DNA from 4 places in the Mixta hanseatica genome. Region 1 is predicted to be linked to each of the others. Evidence: predicted binding sites of a transcription regulator. Region 1 holds the regulator's gene; each other region holds the start of a gene.
The links. Region 1 encodes CRP, which controls carbon source genes, mostly activating them, when cyclic AMP is high. Its sites were predicted from a motif close to ATGTGANNNNNNTCACAT; they were not measured.

Region 1 (5,544 bases):
CGCGCGCCAGAATGGTCATCGCGTTAATATGCTCAACAATAAACTGGCTGTGCGTGACCCAAAGTTTCATATCCTTCAGATATCGCGTATTAAAGGCGGGTTCCTGCATCGCCTGACTCAGGGAATTAAACAGCGCGTTGTGCGCCTGATTCACCCGTACCCGCTGCCAGGCCAGCTTCTGCGGCGACGCCTCATTTCCCAGCAGCATTTGTAACGCTTCCTGATAGGCTTCCAGTGCATCATGCGCATTCTGCCGCAATAGCCCGCTTTGCCATTGCGGCCATAGCCAGACCATGCCGCCAAAAGCGATGCAACACCCCATCAGCGTATCCATCAGGCGCGGCAGCAGAAAATGCGCGCCGTTCAGCGACAGCAGCTGCAGTGAATAGACGCCGGTAAGGGTAAAACCGATGGTCGCCCAGCCATAATATTTACGGATAAACAGATAGCTGACCAGAGTAATCGCCAACATGATCACCAGCACTAATGACTCCGGCACCGCAAAGTGCAGCGCTGCCGCGGCAATAATCAACCCGGCCAGCGTACCGAGCGCTCGGTGTTGGATACGCACGCGCGTGGCGCTGTAGCCGTTCTGGCTGACAAACATAATCGTCATTAAAATCCACCACGGCTTCGGCACGTTAAAGGTTAGCGCCAGCACGCTGCCGAACACCAGCATCACCGCAAAGCGTGCCGCGGTACGCAGGGCAGAGGATTTCAGTGACAGATAGCTGCGCAGGGCGGGAAGCAGCGGCAGCTGACGCTGGCGATCGGCCATCAGGTCGCGTCGATAGAGCGGACGTTGAGTACGCAGCACACGGGCGATGCGGCTGAAATGGTAATAACAGAAGTGGCCGACCGGATTTTCCGGATGCTGACGCGCAATTTTTTCCAGACCCAGCAGCGGCTTTTCCATTGTGAAACGTGACGGCAGCCGATGATAAAGCAGGTCGTCCGCCAGTTCGCGCAGCCGTGCGGCAATAGTTTGTGCATTCCAGCGGATCACCGCTTCCGCATGGCTTTGCTCTACCAGCTTTTGTACTTCCTGCGGCTGATGCAGGCTGACAGCGATATGCTCCTGCAGATCGAGCGCGACCTGAAACGCACGCATCAGATGGCGATGGCTGTGATCGCGGTTGGCGGCCAGCATATGCATTTGCTGATAACAGGTATTAATCAGATCGACGGCTTTTTGCTGACGCGCCAGCAGCGGCGGCAGCGCTTTTTCCGGATCGGTAAGCTGCGTTAGCAGGGTATATTTCGCTTCGCAGTAATCCGCCAGTTCGTGGTACAGCAGGCTGAGCGTTTCGCGCATAGGCTGCTCTTTCCACAGCCGGAACCAGAACCAGTTAAACAGCCCATACCAGAAGGTGCCGCCGATATAGAGCAGCGGCGGTCCCCAGATGGGCATATTGCCCACCAGACCGAGGGTAAAAATGGCGGCAATCAATGAAGCGGGCAGCAGGCGGGCATGAAGCGGACCGATTTCCCCGGTCACGCCCAGTACTAACGCCATGGCGAACAGCGTAACGGGTAGCGGCACCTGCTGTAACGATAGCCATTGAAGCAGGAAACTGCTAAAAGCAAACAGCGCACCGCCAACGATAAGGCGCTTAAAGAAACGCCGATGCGGCGTATCCAGACCGGCAATATTGCAGCAGGCGGGAACCAGCGAGAAGAGTAGCCCTTTTTGTAAATCGCCCAGCAACCAGCCAAAGGCTACCGGTAAACAGAGCACCAGCGTTTGACGCAGCGCGTAGTTCACTTCGGGATGGTAAATAATTCTCCGCCACATACTACATCACCAAAATAGACACGGCGTGATGCCAGGCATCACGCCGTGTCTTCAGCGTAGCTTAACGGGTGCCGTAAACGACAATCGTTTTACCGTGCGCGGAGATCAGATTTTGATCTTCCAGCATTTTCAGAATACGACCTACCGTCTCGCGTGAGCAGCCAACGATCTGGCCGATCTCCTGACGGGTAATCTTGATTTGCATCCCGTCCGGGTGCGTCATCGCATCCGGCTGTTTGGCAAGGTTAAGCAGCGTTTGGGCAATGCGGCCGGTAACGTCAAGGAAAGCTAAATTGCCTACTTTCTCTGAAGTTACCTGTAGGCGACGCGCCATCTGTGAAGAGAGACGCATCAAAATGTCAGGATTCACCTGAATCAGCTGACGGAATTTTTTGTACGAAATTTCGGCTACTTCACAGGCGGTTTTCGCTCGTACCCATGCACTACGTTCCTGGCCTTCTTCAAACAGGCCAAGCTCGCCAATGAAATCACCCTGGTTAAGATAGGAAAGGATCATCTCTTTGCCTTCTTCATCCTTGATCAGTACCGCAACCGCACCTTTTACGATGTAATAGAGCGTCTCGGCCTTTTCACCCTGATGAATCAACGTGCTTTTTGATGGATATTTGTGAATATGGCAATGTGACAGGAACCATTCGAGTGTAGGGTCTGTTTGCGGTTTGCCGAGAACCATTCGCTATTATCCTCTGTTGTAATCGTGCCCTAAATACAGGGGGCAGTTTTCCCTGTCAGGCGTTGAAATCTTCAAGCGTTTCCTGCTGGAAATTATGCAGGCAACTGCGAGGCTTAAGGGCGTGCAGTCGTCCCGTTCTCGTTTCATCGAACGAAAATATTACAGCTTTGTTTGTAGCACAGCTTTATCTTACTGTCTCCTGTTGTCTCGCTTCAGCTTGTGCTGAATCGGACAATTGCCGTTTAGCTGTTGAAAGCCCAGGCAGGCAATTCGCTTACTTATCTGAAGACAGAGAATAGGCAGATTATTCGATTTTTTTGCCTTCAATCAGGCGTTTCACTAACGGCAGCATAATCAATTCCATTGCCAGCCCCATTTTCCCGCCGGGCACCACCAACGTATTGATATGTGAAATAAACGAACCCTGCAGCATCGCCAGAAGATAGGGGAAATCAATATCTTCCAGGCCGCGGAAATGGATTACTACAAAGCTTTCATCCAGCGAGGGGATCGCGCGCGCGGCAAAGGGATTCGACGTGTCCACGGTGGGCACGCGCTGAAAGTTGAGATGGGTGCGGGAAAATTGCGGCGTGATGTAGTTAATATAATCTTCCATTGAGCGCACCACCGAATCCATTACCGCTTCGCGTGAGTGGCCGCGTTCGCTGGTATCGCGTACCAGTTTTTGAATCCACTCCAGATTGACGATAGGCACCACGCCAACCAGCAAATCCACCTTTTCCGCCACGTTATGCTGTGGCGTGACGACGCCGCCGTGCAACCCTTCATAAAACAGGATATCCGTGGGTTCCGGCAGCGGCTGCCACGGCGTAAAGGTGCCGGGCACCTGATTCCACGGCACCGCTTCGTCATAGGTATGCAGATATTTACGCGACTGGCCGCGGCCGCTTTCGCCATATTCAACAAAGGTCTGTTCCAGCAGGCCGAAGTCGTTGGCCTCCGGTCCGAAGTAGCTGATGTGCCGGCCCAGATCGCGCGCCTTGCGGATCGCCATATCCATTTCCGGGCGCGTATAGCGATGGAAACTGTCACCTTCCAGCTCGGCAGCGTGCAGGTTAAGCTGCTGAAAAATTTTACGAAAGGCAAGACTGGTGGTGGTGGTTCCCGCTCCGCTGGAGCCGGTCACCGCGATAATCGGATGTCTGGCTGACATAAATACTCTCTGGGTAAAATCGGGCGATGAGCATTGTTAACACGTTTCGGCCTGCAGTGTCATTACCGTGCGCGCCCGTCACCACCTGTTAATGTGACAGGCCGCACAGAGCGAGCCGCAGCGCTATTCGCCGCGAAACTGCCCGCGCGGCATAATGTTTACCGTTTCATGCAGCTCCGACCAGACCAGCACGGCTTCGCCGCTTTTCAGCTGGCGACGGACATCTTCCACCTTTTCCGCCAGCGAACGTTCCTGCTCGCCATAGTCGGTGCCCTCGCGCAGCACGAAAGCTTCAATCAGGTTATCCAGGGTTTCCGGAGAGAGATCTTGCCAGGGAATAATCACAGCTTAGTTATCCAGATAAGGTGATAGCCATTGCGGAATACGCTGCTCCAGCCACATTTGCGGACGGCGCAACGTCCCGCCGACAAAACCGACATGGCCGCCATATTCCGTCAGTTGATATTCAATGTTAGCAGGTAACCGCGTTAGATCGGGAATCACCTCATCGGTCATAAATGGATCGTCCTTAGCGTGAATAATTAACAGCGGTTTACGTACGTCGGGCAGCAGCGGCATGGCGCTGGCGCGCCGATAATAATCACCGGCATCGGCGAAACCGTGAGCGCGCGCGGTGATCGCATCATCGAAATCACGCAGGCGCTTTAGCGCCTCCAGCTGCGGCAGGTCAATCGGCAGCGTGCCGGGCCAGGCCTGTAGCTTGCGCCGGGCATTAAGCTTGAGCTGGCCTAACAAATAGCGCTGATAGACGCGGGAGAATCCCTGTTCAAGCTTAGCGCTACAGGGTTCCAGCATCAGCGGCGCAGAGACGGCAACGGCGGCATCCAGCGGACAGTCATCGCCCTGCTGACCCAGCAAGCAGGCCAGCATATTGCCGCCCAGCGAGACGCCGACCGCGGCCGTCGGCGCATGGCCCAGCGTGGTTTGCAGCCAGCGTAAAAAATAGCTGGCATCTTCGGTTTCTCCTGAATGATAGATGCGGCCCATGCGGTTGGGGACGCCGCTACAGCCGCGAAAGTGCATCACCACCCCCAGCCAGCCGCGGCGTTGCCAGGCCTGCAGCAGACCGTGCGCATAGGGGCTATGGAAGCTTCCCTCCAGCCCATGAAACAACACCGCGCGCGGCTTGTGGCGCGCCTGCATCGGATCTTCGCTCCAGGCCAGATCGATAAAATCCCCGTCGGGCAGTTCAAGGCGCTGCCAGTGAGGACGCAAATAGACCCGACGGCGAAACAGGCGCGGCAGCACCGTTTGCAGATGCGGATTATGCAGTCCTTTCAGGGGAATAAAGGATTCCTGACTGTGAAAAAAGCTCATCGTTTCACGCTTGTACGCATTCAGGCGCACTGTTAGTTTACAGGGATTAACATTTTATCGGGTGGGGAGCACCCTTTTTATGGAACTCAGTCTGTTTTTATCAATGCTTGGTTTTCTTTGGGTAGCGGCGATTACGCCTGGTCCAAATAATACGCTACTGACCACGGCCGGCGCTAATTTTGGTTTTCTGCGGTCGCTTCCCTTGATGCTGGGGATCATGTTGGGCATGCAGCTGATGCTGGCGCTGGTGGCGTTTGGCGTGGGCGGTCTGATTCTGGTTTATCCCTCTCTGCACCTTTTTTTGAAAATTGTCGGCAGCCTCTATCTGCTGTGGCTGGCATGGAAGATCGCCACGGCGGCCTATGAAAAGATCGAGATGGGCGATACGCCTCTCCGGCCGATGCCCTTATGGCAGGGCGGGCTGTTACAGCTGGTGAATCCTAAAGCCTGGCTAATGGCGCTGGGCGCCGTAGCCAGCTTCAGTCTGGCGGGCGAAGCCTATCGCGGTTCAATCGTGGCGATCAGCATTGGCATGGCGCTGGT
Region 2 (5,544 bases), 1.7 Mb from region 1:
TGAGGCGTTTCAGCGTGCGCTGCAGCTGGCGCCGAATAACGAAGAGGTAAAACTCAGCTATGCTGAAGTGCTGACCCGCTCCAGCGATCCGCAGGACAATCGAGAAGCGCAGGCGATGCTGAAGGCGATGTTGCAGCAGGCGCCGACAAATGTGCGTCTGCTGAGCCTGGCCGCCTTTAATGCGTTTGAACAACAGCAGTACCCGCAGGCGATTAGCTTCTGGCAAACCATGCTGACGCAGCTGCCGACCAACGATCCGCGAGTCGCACAGGTGCAGCGCAGTATTCAGCAGGCGAAAACCGCCGCCGGACTGCAAACCAGCCAGCTTTCTCTTCGCATTACGCTGGCGGAAGCAACAGAAAAAATGTTACCGCCGGGCGGAGTCATGTATATTTCTGTTTCCGACGGTGTTTCACCGGTTCCGGTGGCAGTAAAGAAACTGCCGCTGAGTCATTTTCCGCTATCGCTGACGCTGGATGACAGCAATGCCATGATGCCAGAGCGCCTGCTTTCGGCGCAGCATCAGGTTAAAGTTCGCGTACGCATTGCGCGCGACGGCAGCGCGACTCCCAAGCCTGGAGACTGGTTCGGCGAGAGCGCGCTTACGCCTTTTGATGGTCATCAGCATCTTGCTGTTGAAATTAATCAGCAGCAGCCCTGAAGCGGTAAAAACTTAATAAGACAGGGAGAAAATTATGAACTTCCGCCTGACGGGGTTGGCGCTGGCAACTATTTTGTTAGCAGGATGCGCCAGTTCACAGCATAACGACGAACCGCAGGGGCGTTCCGATCCGCTGGAAGGTTTTAACCGCACGATGTTTGATTTCAACTACAACGTGCTGGACCCTTACCTGTTGCGCCCGGTTGCAGTCGCCTGGCGCGACTATGTGCCGGTGCCGGCGCGTACCGGCGTCAGTAATTTCCTCGGCAACCTGAGTGAACCGGCGGCGATGGTGAACTCATTCCTGCGCGGCGATCCCTATCGCGGCATGATTCACTTTAACCGTTTCTTCCTGAATACCGTTCTGGGTCTGGGCGGTTTTATCGATGTTGCCGGTATGGCGAACGATAAGCTGGCGCGTGAAGAGGAGCCACGCTTTGGCGGTACGCTGGGCACCTGGGGCGTCGGCTACGGTCCTTATGTGGTTTTGCCAGGCTACGGCAGCTTTACGCCACGTGAGGATGGCGGTGATTATCTTGATACGCTCTATCCGGTGCTGAGCTGGCTGAGCTGGCCGATGACGGCGGGTAAATGGGTGCTGGAGGGCGTGGAAACGCGCGCGCAGCTGCTGGATTCCGATGCGATTTTGCGTAATACCAGCGACCCTTACGCTTTCGTGCGCAACGCTTACTTCCAGCGGCACGATTTCCTCGCCCACGGCGGCAAGCTGAAGCCGCAGGAGAACCCCAACGCGCAAGCGATTCAGGGCGATCTGGATGAGATAGACGCCGAGTAACGACAAAGAAAAAGGCGGGAGATTCCCGCCTTTTTTATAACGCTTCTGCTGCATGCGCAGGGCAACGCCATAAAGAGGCGGTGTTCCCGCCGCTTTATCCGGCATCAGAAGCGGTAGTTAAAGCTGGCGCCGTACAGCCAGGCTTTACCTTCGGAATTAAATTCGTATGGGGTGACGGCGCCATTGCGCGCGGTCGCTACCGGGTCGATACCCTCGCGCACCGTAACTTTTTGTCCGTGCATATAAGAAACGCCCACATCCACCGACGCATTCTCATTAAAAGCATACGAGGCGCCGGCGCTCAGCCACAGACGATCCTGATCCGGGATCGAAATAGAGCGTTTATCGGCCGGAACCGGGCTGTCATCAAAGGCGATACCGGTGCGGAAAGTCCAGTGATCGTCATAGAAATAAGTGGTGCCGAGCGCAATGCGGTAAGCATCGCGATAGCTTTCATCTTTATAGAACAGCTGTTGCCCGTTGCTGCCGGTGGCTTTCAGCTCCTGGAACTGGCTCCAGCTGGTATAGGCCAGACTGTAGTGCACCGCCCACTGCGGAGCGACCTTATGATAGCCTGAGATCTCCCACATTTCCGGCAGATTCAGCGTTAGCGCGCCCGGAATGGTATTGCCGCTGGTGCCGTACGGCAGATCCAGTCCCGCGCCGCCGATAATCGGATTCAGCTGTGAAGGGATAGAACTTTTATAATCGCCATCGAAATCAATTTTCACTTCAGAACGGTAGCTCAGACCGAAGCGGTTGTTTTCATCCACCTCATATAAAATACCGGCGTTCCAGCCGTAGCCCCACTCATCGCCTTTCAGGTGGGCAATCTGCGTATCGGCAGCAGCGGCAGGCAGGCCGGCAGCAGGCAGCAGGCCGCCAAGCTCGCCCATATAGCGTTCGATTTTCGCGCGGGCATAAACCGCATCGAAACCGACACCGAAGCTGAAGTGCTCATTCATGCGCCAGGCGGTGCTGAGATTAAGGTTAGTGGTCAGCAGATCGGTTTTGCCGCCGAAAGCGCCGCCTGCGTAATCATTATTAAATTCAGTCGCCAGGCCGTAATTAGTGGTCGCGGAGGCGCCCACCCACCACTGATCATTAATCGGCTGCACATAATGGATATTCGGCACCCATTGGGTTGGGGCGATATTGTTCGCACGCAGGCTATTACCCGCGCCGCTGTCACCGTCAATATTAACATCGGGATCGATAAATACCGCGCCGATAGAAAACATCGGACGATCCATTAATGCCATGGTCGCTGGGTTACGGCTGGCGGAGGCTGCCGTATCGCCCATGGCGCCCTCGCCGGAATAAGAGCGGCCCAAACCAATCGAGGAGAATTCATTGAGCTGAAAGCCCGCTGCATAAAGATTTGAGGAAGCGATTGCCACTGCAACTGCCAAAGCTGACTTTGCACACAGGTTTTTATGGTTCATGACCACAACCTCATTATGTGATTTTTATAAAATCTGTTACATCAAGTAACAAGGAGCCGGGGATTGTAGGGGCTGAAATACAACGGACAAATCAGACCAGTGCGCACAGTATAGGTCCGACCTGTGTATATGTTGCAATATTGTTTTTTAAATATTTCAAAAGTGATCGGTAAAATAAGATCCGCTTAACAAAAAAAAGCGCTTTCCTGCATCGCCCGCGAGGTTAACCTGCGTCAGATCAATATTATTCGTGATTGCGTTCACATAACTTAGTGCGGATTAAAAGGCAGGGTAAAATAGCGGACAGTTAATATTGGCTGTTTAAATAGCATAGTGGGAGAGAGCGATGAGTGATGCTTTAAATAAATGTAGCGCTAACGAAACAGCGGCCTGCTGCTGCGTTGATGTCGGTACCGTAATGGATAACAGTGACTGCACAGCGTCCTGGTCACGTCTGTTTGATAACCGTCAGCAGGCAGAAACGATGCTGGCCTCGCTCACTGAAAAAGCGCGCAGCGTGGAATCTGAACCCTGCGTTATCGCCCCGACGTTTACTGAGCAGCCGGACGGCGTGCGTCTTAATGTCGACTTTACCTTTAGTTGCCAGGCAGAAACCCTGATTTTCCAGCTCGGTCTGCGCTAAGTTCTGCCCGTCGGCGCAAAACAGCGCGCCGACTTTCTTCCTGCCCGGCGTCGGGCTTACGCTTTTATTTATTCTTTTCCGACAACGGCATGGCCGTTTTTCTTGCTTTATTTCCTCCATGGCCTTGCGGGGCTTATTTCTTCTTTGCGGCAACTGTGTCGCTGCTCTCATTTTCCGGCTGCGCCGCTGGCACCCTTTAACAAACTGATTACACTGTGCAGGTCTGACCTCTTTGGCAATGATGCTGCGGTCGCGGTTAACAGGTGAGAATAATGAGCAGAGCGCTTCCTTTGCTGACGCGTCAGGGCGATCGCATCGCCATTACCCACGGTCTTCGCACCCCTTTTGCCCGCCAGGCGACGGCGCTGCACGGTATTCCGGCAGTCGAACTGGGCCGGATGGTGGTCAGCGAACTGATGGCCCGCAGCGAAATCCCGGCGGACATTATCGAACAGCTGGTTTTCGGTCAGGTTATTCAGATGCCGGAAGCGCCCAATATCGCGCGCGAAATCGTATTAAGCAGCGGGCTTAACGTGCAGACCGATGCCTACAGCGTCAGCCGCGCCTGCGCCACCAGCTTTCAGGCGGTGGCTAACCTGGCGGAAAGCCTGCTGGCAGGCAACGTGCGCGCGGGCATCGCCGGCGGCGCCGACTCCTCCTCCGTATTGCCGATTGGCGTCAGTAAAAAGCTGGGCAGAACGCTGGTCGATCTCAATAAAGCCCGTACCCTGAGTAAAAAACTTAAGCTGTTCAGCCAGCTGCGTCCGCGCGATCTGTTGCCGGTGCCGCCTGCGGTGGCAGAGTACTCTACCGGACTGCGTATGGGCGATACCGCAGAACAGATGGCCAAAAGACATGGCATCAGTCGCGAGCAGCAGGATGCGCTGGCGCATCGTTCCCATCAGCGTGCGGCTCAGGCCTGGCGGGAAGGCAAATTATCGGATGAAGTCATGACGGCCTGGGTGCCGCCATGGCGAGCGGCGCTGCAGCAGGACAATAACGTGCGTGAAAACAGCGCCGTTGAGGATTACGCCCGGCTGCGTCCCGCTTTTGATCGTCAGCACGGCAGCGTTACGGCGGCCAACAGCACCCCGCTTACCGATGGCGGCGCAGCGGTTATCCTGATGACCGAATCGCGGGCGCGTGAACTGGGTATTACGCCGCTGGGCTATCTGCGCAGCTACGCCTTTACCGCAACCGACGTCTGGCAGGATATGCTGCTGGGGCCTTCTTACGCTTCGCCGCTGGCGCTGGATCGCGCGGGCATCACGCTGAACGATCTTACCCTGATCGATATGCATGAGGCGTTTGCCGCGCAAACGCTGGCTAATCTGAAAGTCTTTCGTGACGAGCGCTTCGCCCGTGACGTGCTTAATCGTCCTCAGGCGCTGGGAGAAGTAGATGAAAACAAATTTAATGTTCTTGGCGGCTCGATCGCCTATGGACATCCTTTTGCCGCAACCGGCGCGCGCATGATTACCCAAACCCTGAATGAGCTGCGGCGGCGCGGTGGCGGCCTGGGCCTGGTTACCGCCTGTGCAGCAGGCGGGCTGGGCGCGGCAATGGTACTGGAGGTTGAATAAGGTCATGGAACAGCAATCTGCATTTCATCTGAGCATGCGCAGCGATAACGTCGGCGTCATTACGATTGACGTGCCTGATGAAAAAATGAATACCCTGAAGGCGGCCTTTATTCAGCAAATCCGTGACGTTATTAGCCTGGCGCGGCAGAACCCGGCGCTGGCCGGGCTGGTGTTTATTTCCGGCAAGCCAGACTCCTTTATTGCCGGCGCGGATATTAGCATGATCGACCAGTGCCGCAGCGCCGACGAGGCACGCAAATTGGCCGAGCAGGGGCAGCGCGTCATGTCAGAGATAGCGGCGCTGCCGGTGCCGGTGGTGGCCGCCATCCACGGCGCCTGCCTGGGCGGCGGGCTGGAGCTGGCGCTGGCCTGTGATCGACGTGTTTGTACCCTTGATGAAAAAACCCGCCTTGGGC
Region 3 (5,544 bases), 700 kb from region 1:
TAGCGTCGATTACCACATCTTTGCCCTGCGGCAGACGAACAATCACATCCGGCTGCATCCGGCTTTGCGCATCAACCTGAATATTCACCTGCGTTTCATATTCATGTCCGGCGCGCAGGCCAGAGGCTTCCAGCACGCGGCTCAGCACCACCTCGCCCCAGTTACCCTGAGTTTTATTGTCGCCTTTCAGCGCTTTAGTCAGGTTGATCGCTTCCTGCGCCATCTGCGCATTCAGCTGCTGTAAATTACGAATTTCGTGAGCCAGCGTGTGGCGTTCACGCGCTTCCTGACCAAAGCTTTCCTGCACCTGGCGACGAAAACCATCCAGCTGCTCACGCAGCGGCGTAATTAAGCCGTTCAGGCTCTGACGATTCTGCTCATCGACACGACGGCCGCTCTGTTCAAAAATACGGTTGGCGAGGTTTTCAAACTGGGCGCTCAGGCGCTGTTCGCTATTGGCCAGCAGGCGCTGTTTCTCTTCAGCGGCAAGGCGGGTCTCTTCAAGGCGGATAGTCACTTCACGCAGCTCCGCTTCCTGCGCGCTGTTCACTTCCAGCTGATTACGCAGTTCACGGCTAAGCTGTTCACACTCATTACGCCAGTAGTCGAAGTGCTGTAGCTTTTCCTGCGCGGCGGTCAGCGCGCCATGCAGCTGGCGCAGCTCTTTTTCACGCAGCTGCTGTTGCTGTTGCTCTGCCAGACGCTGCTGTTGCTGCTGCGCTGCCTGCTGCTGCGCCTGTTCCAACGCCTGCTCCAGCAGACGGCGATCCGTTTCCTGCGCGGCCAGCTGCCCGGCGAGGCGAAAATGAGCAAACAGCCAGCCTGCCAGCACACCGGCCAACGTAAAAACGATCCCAACGATAAGCGGATTATCCACCGCATCCTCTCCTTCCTGCTACAAACAGAGCAAAGGTAGAGGCGCACTGTATGAATGTCCAGACAAAAAAATGGGCTGGCGACAAGCCAGCCCTGAACGCGATAATCAACCGTCCGCGCAGGCGCCAAAACCGTTAGTCAGGATACGCAAACCATCAGGCCCGGCGCTAAGAAATTACGCCAGCAGACGGCGCGCCGCATCAACCACAATCGCAACCGCATTGCTTTCCGTCTGCTTCATGGTTGCCGCATCCGGGATCTCTTTTTGCGTACGGTTAACGATCACCCCGGCGACCATCCCGGCACGCAAACCCTGGCTGGCGCACATGGTCAACAGCGTCGCGGATTCCATCTCATAGTTCAGTACGCCCATCTGCTGCCACTCCTTCATCGAGCCCTGGAAGCGGTTGACCACCCGACCAGAGAAAGTGTCGTAGCGTTCCTGTCCTGGATAAAAGGTATCTGAAGAGGCGGTAATGCCGATGTGCGGCGTGCTGCCGGCGGCTTTTGCAGCCTCAACCAGCGCGGTGGTGCAGGCGAAATCGGCGACGGCCGGAAATTCCATGGGCGCAAAATGTAAGCTTGCGCCATCCAGGCGTACCGCTGCGGTGGTCACCAGCACATCGCCAACATGAATGTCAGGCTGGATAGCGCCGGTGGTGCCCACACGCAGAAAAGTGCGGATGCCCAGTTGGGCCAGCTCTTCCACCGCGATAGAGGTAGAAGGACCGCCAATACCGGTAGAGCAGACAATTACCGCTTTACCCTCCAGTTCAGCGCGCCAGCTGGTGAACTCACGATGCGAGGCCAGCGGCTGGGGATTATCCATCAGCGCCGCAATTTTTTTTACGCGCTCAGGATCGCCCGGCACAATCGCCAGCGTTGCGCCCTGCAGGTCCGCTTTAGTAAGTCCTAAATGAAACACATCTGACTGGGCCATAACCCCTCCTGAGAAAATTCGTTTAATGGCGCTACTCTACGGCAAGCAAGGCGATAAATATGTGAGATCAATCACCAGAGAAAATGAAAATTACATTTATCTGCAAAATTATCGTGATTAACATCACATTAAATTATTCTGATTCACCGGTTTGCTACAAGTTGCTGTGTGTATTTATCCAGCACAATGTTAAAGAGAAGACGGACATGCAGGCCGGAGCCTTTGGCTGATTTTGGCTATAGTTACCGGATTGCGCTAATAGCAGCACGGAGATAACAATGAAAACCGAAAACGATCTGGGCCCAAAAGAAGGCAATAACGGGTTCGCCCCGGCGGTATCGCCTACGGCCGACAGCACAATTATCACCCATAACGACGCCATTCAGGGCGGCGAAACGACTATTAACACCCAGGGCGAAAATATGCCCGCCTGGTATGCGCGTCCCAAAGAAGCCAACGGCCCGCTGCCGGTGGTACTGGTGGTGCAGGAAATCTTTGGCGTTCATGAACATATCCGTGATATCTGCCGCCGCCTGGCGGCGGAAGGTTATCTGGCGGTGGCTCCGGAGCTCTATTTCCGTCAGGGCGATCCCAGCGACTATAGCGACATCAAGCAGCTGCTGGAAAACCTGGTCAGTAAAGTGCCTGATGCGCAGGTGTTGGCGGATCTCGATCATGTCGCCAACTGGGCGGCGAAACATGGCGGCGATATGCGCAATATGGCGATTACCGGCTTTTGCTGGGGCGGCCGTATTGTCTGGCTGTATGCGGCGCATAATCCGCAGCTGAAAGCGGGGGTCGCCTGGTATGGCCGTCTGGTTGGCGAAAAAACCATGAAACAACCGAAGCATCCAATCGATATTGCCGTTGATCTGAATGCGCCGGTACTGGGTCTGTACGGGGCGAAAGATGACGGTATCCCGCTGGAAAGCGTTGATTCGATGCGGCAGGCGCTGCATGCGGCTAACGCCACGGCGGAAATTATCGTGTATCCGGAAGCGGGACATGCGTTTAACGCCGATTATCGTCCAGGCTATCACGAAGAGTCCGCCAAAGATGGCTGGCAACGGATGCTGGCCTGGTTCCATCAGTATGGCGTGAAGCCTGCCGGCGAATAAAAAAAGGGGCGCGCAGCGCCCCTTTCATCAGGTTCAGGCGAAATCAGAGGCTTTCCGCACGCAGTTTCTGTGCCGCCTGCACCATGTTCGCCAGCGCCAGGCGCGTTTCGGTCCAGCCGCGTGTTTTCAGGCCGCAGTCCGGGTTCACCCACAAACGCTCTACCGGAATACGCTTCGCGGCTTTACGCAACAGCGCTTCCATCCATTCCACATCAGGCACGTTTGGCGAGTGAATGTCATACACGCCCGGGCCGATTTCATTTGGATATTCAAACTCCTCAAAAGATTCCAGCAGTTCCATATCGGAGCGTGACGTTTCGATGGTTATCACATCGGCATCCAGCGCGGCGATAGAATCCATGATGTCGTTAAACTCGCAGTAACACATATGGGTATGGATCTGGGTATCGTCCCGCGCAATCGCGGCGTTAAGACGGAACGCATCCACCGCCCAGGTCAGATAGGCGGCCCAGTCCGATTTACGCAGCGGCAACCCTTCACGCAGTGCCGGCTCATCAATCTGGATGATGCCAATACCTGCTTTTTCCAGATCCTCCACTTCGTCACGCAGCGCCAGGGCGATCTGTTTGGCGATGGTTTCACGTGAAACATCTTCACGTGGGAAGGACCAGCAGAGAATCGTCACCGGGCCGGTCAGCATGCCTTTTACCGGCTTGCTGGTCAGCGACTGCGCATACTTCGCCCACTCAACGGTGATCGGTTGCGGGCGGCTGACATCGCCGATAATGACCGGCGGCTTCACGCAGCGAGAACCGTAGCTCTGTACCCAGCCGTTTTGGGTAAAGACAAAGCCATCCAGATGCTCGCCGAAATATTCCACCATGTCGTTACGCTCGGCTTCGCCGTGCACCAGTACATCCAGGCCCAGACGCTCCTGCTCTGCGATGGCCTGCTTAATATGTTCAGCAATGCCGGTACGGTAGTGATTACCGTCGAGGCGGCCCTGTTTGAAATCAAGGCGCAGACCACGAATCTCGGTGGTTTGCGGGAAAGAGCCGATGGTGGTAGTTGGCCACGCCGGCAGCTGAAAACGCTGGCGCTGTGCTTTAGCGCGCTCGGCGTAGCTGCTTTTACGTTCGCTATCCTGCGCGTTAATCGCCGCCAGTCGCTGCGCTACCGCCGCGTTATGTACCCGGGAAGAGTTACGACGCGCGCGGATCGGGGCGCTCCAGGCCTCCAGCGAAGCAGCATCATTGTTGTTCAGCGCCTGAGCCAGCAGTGCCAGCTCACCGCATTTCTGTAGCGCAAAAGAGAACCAGCTTTTCACTTCCTCATCCAGGCGGGTTTCGCTATTGAGATCGATCGGGCTGTGCAGCAGCGAGCAGGAAGAGCCAATCCACAACTGCTGACGTTGACTGACCAGTGGCTGCAGGCGTTCGAACCAGCTGCTCAGATCGGCGCGCCAGACGTTACGACCGTTAATCACGCCCACAGAAAGCAGCCATGAGGCTGGGATTTGCTGGTTCAGGCTGGCGATATCATCTTTGCCATGAACCAGATCAACATGCAGGCCCTGCACCGGCAGTTCACGAATGGTATTGATGTTCTGACCAATGCTGTCAAAGTAGGTCGTTAACAGCAGCTTGCTGTGCCCTTGCAGCGCCTCGTAGGCCGGTTTAAACGCATCCAGCCACGCCTGCGGCAGCTCCAGCACCAGCGCCGGCTCATCAATCTGTACCCATTCGATGTCGCGCTTCGCCAGCTCAGCCAATACTTGCTGATACACCGGCAGGATATCGTTCAGCAACGTCAGGCGATCGAACTGCTCGCCTTTCACTTTACCCAGCCACAGGTAAGTGACTGGGCCCAGCAGAACCGGCTTCACTTTATGGCCCAGCGCCAGCGCCTCGTCCACTTCATCCAGCAGCTGCGTCCAGCTCAGGCGGAACTGCTGCCCTTTGCTGAATTCCGGCACCATGTAGTGATAATTGGTGTTAAACCATTTGGTCATTTCAGCGGCGGCGGCAGGTTCGCCGGTCGGCGCGCGGCCACGGCCGATACGGAACAGCGTATCCAGATCCACTGAGCCGTCGCTATTCTGATGGCGCGCCGGCACATTGCCCAGCAGCAGGCTGGTGGTCAGAACGTGATCGTACCAGGCGAAATCGCCTACCGGCACCCGATCCACGCCCGCTTCTTTTTGCTGCTGCCAGTGTCGGGCGCGCAGCTCGCGGCCTACTTCCAGCAGATCTTGCTGGCTGCTGTTGCCGGCCCAGTAGCTTTCCTGCGCTTTTTTCAGTTCACGGCGCAGGCCGACACGAGGAAAGCCGAGCGTATGATTCAAAATGGTCATGCTGTTTCTCCATTAAAGCTTAATGAGTGGCGGTATCGGCACAGTCAGTTTAGGTACGACCAGCGCAACAACCGGGGCGCGGTGCCGTTTCTCGGGTTATAAACCCTGCCCGAACGTAAAATGACGGGCCGATCGGGATGTTTAGCCGTCCAGATGTTTACACCGCTATAATCTGCAGGTACTGTATATTCCTCAAGCGCAAATTGTTCATTGTCGTTATGAAGGACTCTCATGATCGAAATCAGGCACCTGCGAACGCTGCAGGCTCTCAGGAATAGCGGCTCTCTGGCCGCGGC
Region 4 (5,544 bases), 1.9 Mb from region 1:
GTGGGATGCTATCGCTACGCCGTTGCTGGATCATGAAGTCGCACCGTTTAAAGCGCTCTACAGCCGTATTGAGATGCCGAAAGTTAACGCATTGATTGAAGCCTCGAAAGAGGATGCCGCTGCCGCAGCGAAACCGGCGGTTACCGGCCCGCTGGCGGACGATCCGATCGCGGATACCATTACCATCGATGATTTTGCCAAAGTGGACATGCGCGTGGCGCTGATTAAAACCGCCGAGCTGGTTGAAGGTTCCGATAAGCTACTGCGTCTGGTGCTGGATGTGGGCGGTGAAACCCGTCAGATCTTCTCCGGCATCCGCGCGGCCTATCCGGATCCTGCGGTGCTGGTTGGCCGTCATACCATCATCGTGGCTAATCTGGCGCCGCGTAAAATGCGTTTTGGCGTATCGGAAGGCATGGTGCTGTCAGCAGGCCCGGGCGGTAAAGATCTGTTTATCCTCGGCGCGGACGGCGCACAGCCGGGTATGCCGGTTAAATAAGCTTTCTGTGATCGGCCTGCCAGCCGATCGTAAAAAGGCATAAAACGTCATCCCTGATGACTTGTCCCGCGCTCTCCATCGCGCGGGACGTTTTACGCTTTTGCCAGGCCGCTTGCCGCCCTGTCAGATAAATGTGACCGGTAGCACGAATCGGGGTTTCAGCGTATGATTATCGGCGCTAACCACAGGAGTCTGCCATGTCAGTCGTGCTGTCTGCCTGCTGGCGCTATCTGCGCGCCTTCATCATTATTTATCTCTGCCTGTATGCCGGTATCGGCATTTCCTCTCTGCTGCCCATCGTGATCCCCGGCAGTATTATCGGGATGCTGATCCTCTTTCTGCTGTTGGGTTTTCAAATTGTTCCGGTGAACTGGGTAAAGCCCGGCTGTTACCTGATCATCCGCTATATGGCGCTGCTGTTTGTACCGATCAGCGTCGGCGTCATGAACTACACCGATATTCTCAGCGCCCAGTTCGGGCCCATTATGGTTTCCTGCGTGCTCAGCACCATGCTGGTATTAATGATCGTCGGCTACAGTTCGCATCGTCTGCACAGCAAACCCATCGTCGGGGAAAATAAAGATGAGTGATATGTGGTGGTCGTTGCCGCTGACGCTGGCGGTGTTTTTTTCCGCCCGCTGGCTGGCGGCGCGGGTAAAAATTTCCCTGTTTAATCCGCTATTGATCTCAATGGCGGTGATTATCCCGCTGCTGCTGCTGATCAATATGCCCTACGCGCGTTACTTTCAGGGCAGTGAAATCCTTAATAGTCTGTTACAGCCGTCGGTAGTGGCGCTGGCGCTGCCGCTGTATGAACAAATCCACCAAATTCGCGCCCGCTGGAAATCGATTATCGGCGTCTGCTTTATTGGCAGCATTACCGCCATGGTTTCCGGCACCGCTATCGCGCTGTGGCTGGGCGCCACGCCGGAGATTGCCGCCACCATTATGCCGAAATCGGTCACTACGCCGATTGCCATGGCGGTTTCCGCCTCGCTGCATGGCATTCCGGCCATCAGCGCTATCTGCGTGCTGATTGCCGGCGTCCTGGGCGCGGTATTCGGTCATATGCTGCTTAACCTGATGCGCATTAGAACCAAAGCCTCGCGCGGGCTGGCGATCGGCAACGCGTCGCATGCGCTTGGCACGGCGCGCTGCGCCGAAATGGACTATCAGGAAGGGGCGTTCAGCTCGCTGGCGCTGGTGATCTGCGGCATCATTACTTCGCTGCTGGCGCCGTTTCTTTTTCCCGTGCTGCTGGCGATTTTTGGTTAAAAGTTGCGAGAGATCGCGCAAATTGTAATTTCATTTCATAGATTGCATTGCCGTAGCGACACAGATCACATATAACCCCTTGGCGGTGCTTTACAATTTTGGGCTATCCCTTTTATAAGAGGCATGCAATGCATCCACGTTTTCGTCCGGCCTTTGCCGACTTAGCGGCCGATCTTCAGGCCGCCCTGCTTCCAATTCTTGACGCTGAAGATTTTGCCGCCTTTTTTACCCCCGACCAGGTTAACGACTTATGCCAGCAGAGCGGAATGGATGCCGACGCCTTAGCGCTGGCGCTGCTGCCGCTGGCTGCCGCCTGCGCCGTGACGCCACTGTCGCGGTTTGACGTTGGCGCGGTGGCACGCGGCATCAGCGGGCACTGGTATTTCGGCGCCAATATGGAATTTAGCGGCGCCACCATGCAGCAGACAGTACACGCCGAGCAAAGCGCGGTGACGCATGCCTGGCTGCGCGGCGAACGCGGCCTGCAAACTATCACGGTCAACTACACGCCCTGCGGCCACTGCCGTCAGTTTATGAACGAACTGAACAGCGGCACGGCGCTGCGCATTAGTTTGCCTGACCGTCCGGTCGCAACGCTGGCCGACTATCTGCCGGACTCGTTCGGCCCACGGGATTTGCATATCTCGACGCTGGTGATGGATGAGGTGGATCACGGCTTCGCGCTGTCAGGCGATACCCTGACGCAGGCAGCCATCGCCGCCGCCAACCGCAGCCATGCGCCCTACAGTCAGGCGCACAGCGGCGTCGCGCTGGAAAGCGCCAGCGGCGCGATTTATCACGGCGGCTATATCGAAAACGCTGCTTTTAACCCCAGCCTGCCTCCGCTGCAGGCGGCGCTGATCCTGTTGAATATGCATGGCGAAAGCTGTCAGCAGATTACCCGCGCCGTGCTGGCGGAACATCCCGATGCGCGCCTGCAACAGCAGCCCGCCACCGCCGCCACTCTGCAGGCGCTGGGCTGCGCTGCGCTGCACACCGTGACGCTACAAAAAGCGTAACGCCTGCTGGTAAGTGTCAGCTTTTGTTATCGAAGGTTAACAAAAGCTGTACTTCTGCGAGAATTTTCTTAGGATCGTGGCACCCTTATCGTGATAAAAACACTGGCCACTTCCAGAGAGAACGTGCCTGCAACCGGAGCAAACACCGCATGGAACTCGATTACGAGAGTAAACGTCCGCTTTATATTCCTTACGCTGGTCCCATTCTGCTGGAATTCCCGCTACTGAACAAAGGCAGCGCCTTTACCATTGAAGAGCGTAACGACTTTAACCTCAACGGCCTGCTGCCAGAAACCGTGGAAACCATTGAGGAACAGGCGGAGCGCGCCTGGCGTCAGTTCCAGGATTTCAAAAACAATAACGATAAGCATGTCTACCTGCGCAATATTCAGGATACTAACGAAACGCTATTCTATCGTCTGCTCGACAATCATCTGGAAGAGATGATGCCGATCATTTACACCCCGACGGTAGGCGCCGCCTGCGAACATTTCTCGGAAATCTATCGCCGCGCGCGCGGTCTGTTTATCTCTTACCCGAACCGCGCCAGCATTGAAGATATGCTGCAGAACGCCACCAAGCAGAACGTGAAAGTGATCGTGGTCACCGACGGCGAGCGTATCCTCGGCCTGGGCGACCAGGGCATCGGCGGCATGGGCATTCCTATCGGTAAGCTATCGCTCTACACCGCCTGCGGCGGCATCAGCCCGGCCTACACGCTACCCGTGGTGCTGGATGTCGGTACCAATAACCAGCAGCTGCTGAACGATCCGCTCTATATGGGCTGGCGTCATCCGCGTATTACCGGCGAAGAGTATGACCGCTTTGTCGATGAGTTTATCCAGGCGGTGCGCAGCCGCTGGCCAAACGTACTGCTGCAGTTTGAAGATTTCGCGCAGAAAAACGCCATGCCGCTGCTGGAGCGCTACCGCGATCAGCTGTGCTGCTTTAATGATGATATTCAGGGCACCGCCGCGGTGACGCTGGGTACGCTGATCGCCGCCAGCCGCGCGGCCGGCAACCGCCTGCGCGATCAAAACGTGGTGTTCCTTGGCGCCGGTTCCGCGGGCTGCGGCATCGCCGAACAGATTATCGCTCAGATGAAGTCGGAAGGCTTAAGCGATGAAGAAGCGCGCGCCAAAGTCTTTATGGTGGACCGCTTCGGCCTGCTGACCGATAAGCTGCCCAACCTGCTCAGCTTCCAGAGCAAACTGGTGCAGAAAAGCGAAAACCTCAGCGACTGGAATCTGCCCAGCGATGCCATCTCGCTAATGGACGTGGTGCGCAATGCCAAACCGGATATTTTGATTGGCGTATCGGGCCAGCCGGGCCTGTTCAGTGAAGAGATCATCCGTGAGATGCATAAACACTGCGCGCGGCCGATCGTAATGCCGCTTTCCAACCCAACGTCACGCGTAGAGGCCACCCCGGCTGACCTGCTCAGCTGGACCGACGGCGCGGCGCTGGTCGCCACCGGCAGTCCGTTTGCGCCGGTGACCTGGCAGGGCAAAACCTATCCGATCGCCCAGTGCAACAACTCTTATATCTTCCCGGGCGTGGGCCTGGGCGTCATCGCCTCCGGCGCAACGCGCGTGACCGATAGCATGCTGATGGCGGCCAGCCGCGCGCTGGCGGACTGTTCGCCGCTGGTGAACGAAGGCGAAGGCCCGGTGCTGCCGGAAATCAAAGATATCCAGGGCGTATCGAAAGTGATCGCGATGGCAGTCGGCAAGGCGGCGCAGCTGGCGGGCGTGGCGGTGGTCACCTCGGAAGATGTACTTTCCCGCTCGATCGCCAATAACTTCTGGATGCCGCAGTACCGCAACTATCGTCGCACCTCAATCTAAGCGACACCCTCTCCGCCTGATAGCGGCGGAGATTGCTTAAAAAAGCCGCGCCCGACCGGCGCGCGCTTGCTTCACGTTAGCGCCTCAAGTAGCCTTGAGGCATTCTTTCCGCCCCGTCCAGAGCTACGCCGAACATGTTGAAACGCATGACATATGGTCTGATTATCATCCTGCTGTTGATGATCCTGACCGCGCTCGGCCTCGATCGCTGGATCGCCTGGAAAACCGCCCCGTGGATTTATGACGATCTTACTACGTTGCCGCATCGTCAGGTGGGTGTGGTGCTGGGCACCGCCAAGTATTATCGTACCGGCGTACTGAATCAGTATTACCACTATCGCATTCAGGGTGCGCTTAACGCCTATAACAGCGGCAAGGTGAACTATCTGCTGCTGAGCGGCGATAATGCGTTGCAGAGCTACAACGAGCCGATGACCATGCGCCGCGATCTGATCGCCGCCGGGGTCAACCCAACCGATATCGTGCTGGATTATGCCGGTTTCCGTACGCTGGATTCGATTGTGCGCACCCGCAAGGTGTTTGATACCAACGATTTTATTATTATTACCCAGCGTTTCCACTGCGAGCGCGCGCTGTTTATCGCGCTGCATATGGGCATTCAGGCGCAGTGCTACGCGGTGCCTTCACCGAAAAATATGCTGACGGTACGCGCCCGTGAAGTGGCCGCTCGCCTTGGCGCGCTGGCCGACCTCTATATTATGAAGCGTGAGCCGCGCTTCCTCGGCCCGCTGGTGCCGATCCCGACGGTACGTGAAGTGCCGCAGGACGCGCAAAGCTACCCGGCGGTTACGCCGGAGCAGCTGCTGGAGCTGGAGCAAAAGCGGCAGAAGAAATAACGGCTGTGGTGTTATCGCCTCTTCTTGCTGCCGCCCAGGGCAATATC

Region 2: the regulator CRP is predicted to act here: its motif matches at 2,918-2,935, upstream of fadL (long-chain fatty acid transporter FadL).
Region 3: the regulator CRP is predicted to act here: its motif matches at 1,928-1,945, upstream of udp (uridine phosphorylase).
Region 4: the regulator CRP is predicted to act here: its motif matches at 1,828-1,845, upstream of cdd (cytidine deaminase).

Annotation. Positions count from the first base shown of each region.
Region 1 covers NZ_CP082904.1:405,949-411,492, forward strand. The annotation lists gene K6958_RS01815 (YccS/YhfK family putative transporter) at 1-1,795, opposite strand, end outside; gene crp (cAMP-activated global transcriptional regulator CRP) at 1,857-2,489, opposite strand; gene K6958_RS01825 (phosphoribulokinase) at 2,794-3,663, opposite strand; gene K6958_RS01830 (YheU family protein) at 3,787-4,008, opposite strand; gene K6958_RS01835 (hydrolase) at 4,012-5,001, opposite strand; gene K6958_RS01840 (LysE family translocator) at 5,081-5,544, shown strand, end outside.
Region 2 covers NZ_CP082904.1:2,998,330-3,003,873, reverse strand. The annotation lists gene ccmI (c-type cytochrome biogenesis protein CcmI) at 1-661, shown strand, start outside; gene mlaA (phospholipid-binding lipoprotein MlaA) at 696-1,457, shown strand; gene fadL (long-chain fatty acid transporter FadL) at 1,562-2,902, opposite strand; gene K6958_RS14255 (YfcZ/YiiS family protein) at 3,249-3,545, shown strand; gene fadI (acetyl-CoA C-acyltransferase FadI) at 3,818-5,128, shown strand; gene fadJ (fatty acid oxidation complex subunit alpha FadJ) at 5,133-5,544, shown strand, end outside.
Region 3 covers NZ_CP082904.1:4,011,304-4,016,847, forward strand. The annotation lists gene rmuC (DNA recombination protein RmuC) at 1-877, opposite strand, end outside; gene udp (uridine phosphorylase) at 1,052-1,816, opposite strand; gene K6958_RS19010 (dienelactone hydrolase family protein) at 2,095-2,934, shown strand; gene metE (5-methyltetrahydropteroyltriglutamate--homocysteine S-methyltransferase) at 2,978-5,248, opposite strand; gene metR (HTH-type transcriptional regulator MetR) at 5,480-5,544, shown strand, end outside.
Region 4 covers NZ_CP082904.1:2,794,277-2,799,820, forward strand. The annotation lists gene metG (methionine--tRNA ligase) at 1-499, shown strand, start outside; gene K6958_RS13400 (CidA/LrgA family protein) at 697-1,089, shown strand; gene K6958_RS13405 (CidB/LrgB family autolysis modulator) at 1,082-1,774, shown strand; gene cdd (cytidine deaminase) at 1,903-2,793, shown strand; gene K6958_RS13415 (NAD-dependent malic enzyme) at 2,943-4,640, shown strand; gene sanA (outer membrane permeability protein SanA) at 4,775-5,497, shown strand; gene K6958_RS13425 (FUSC family protein) at 5,543-5,544, opposite strand, start outside.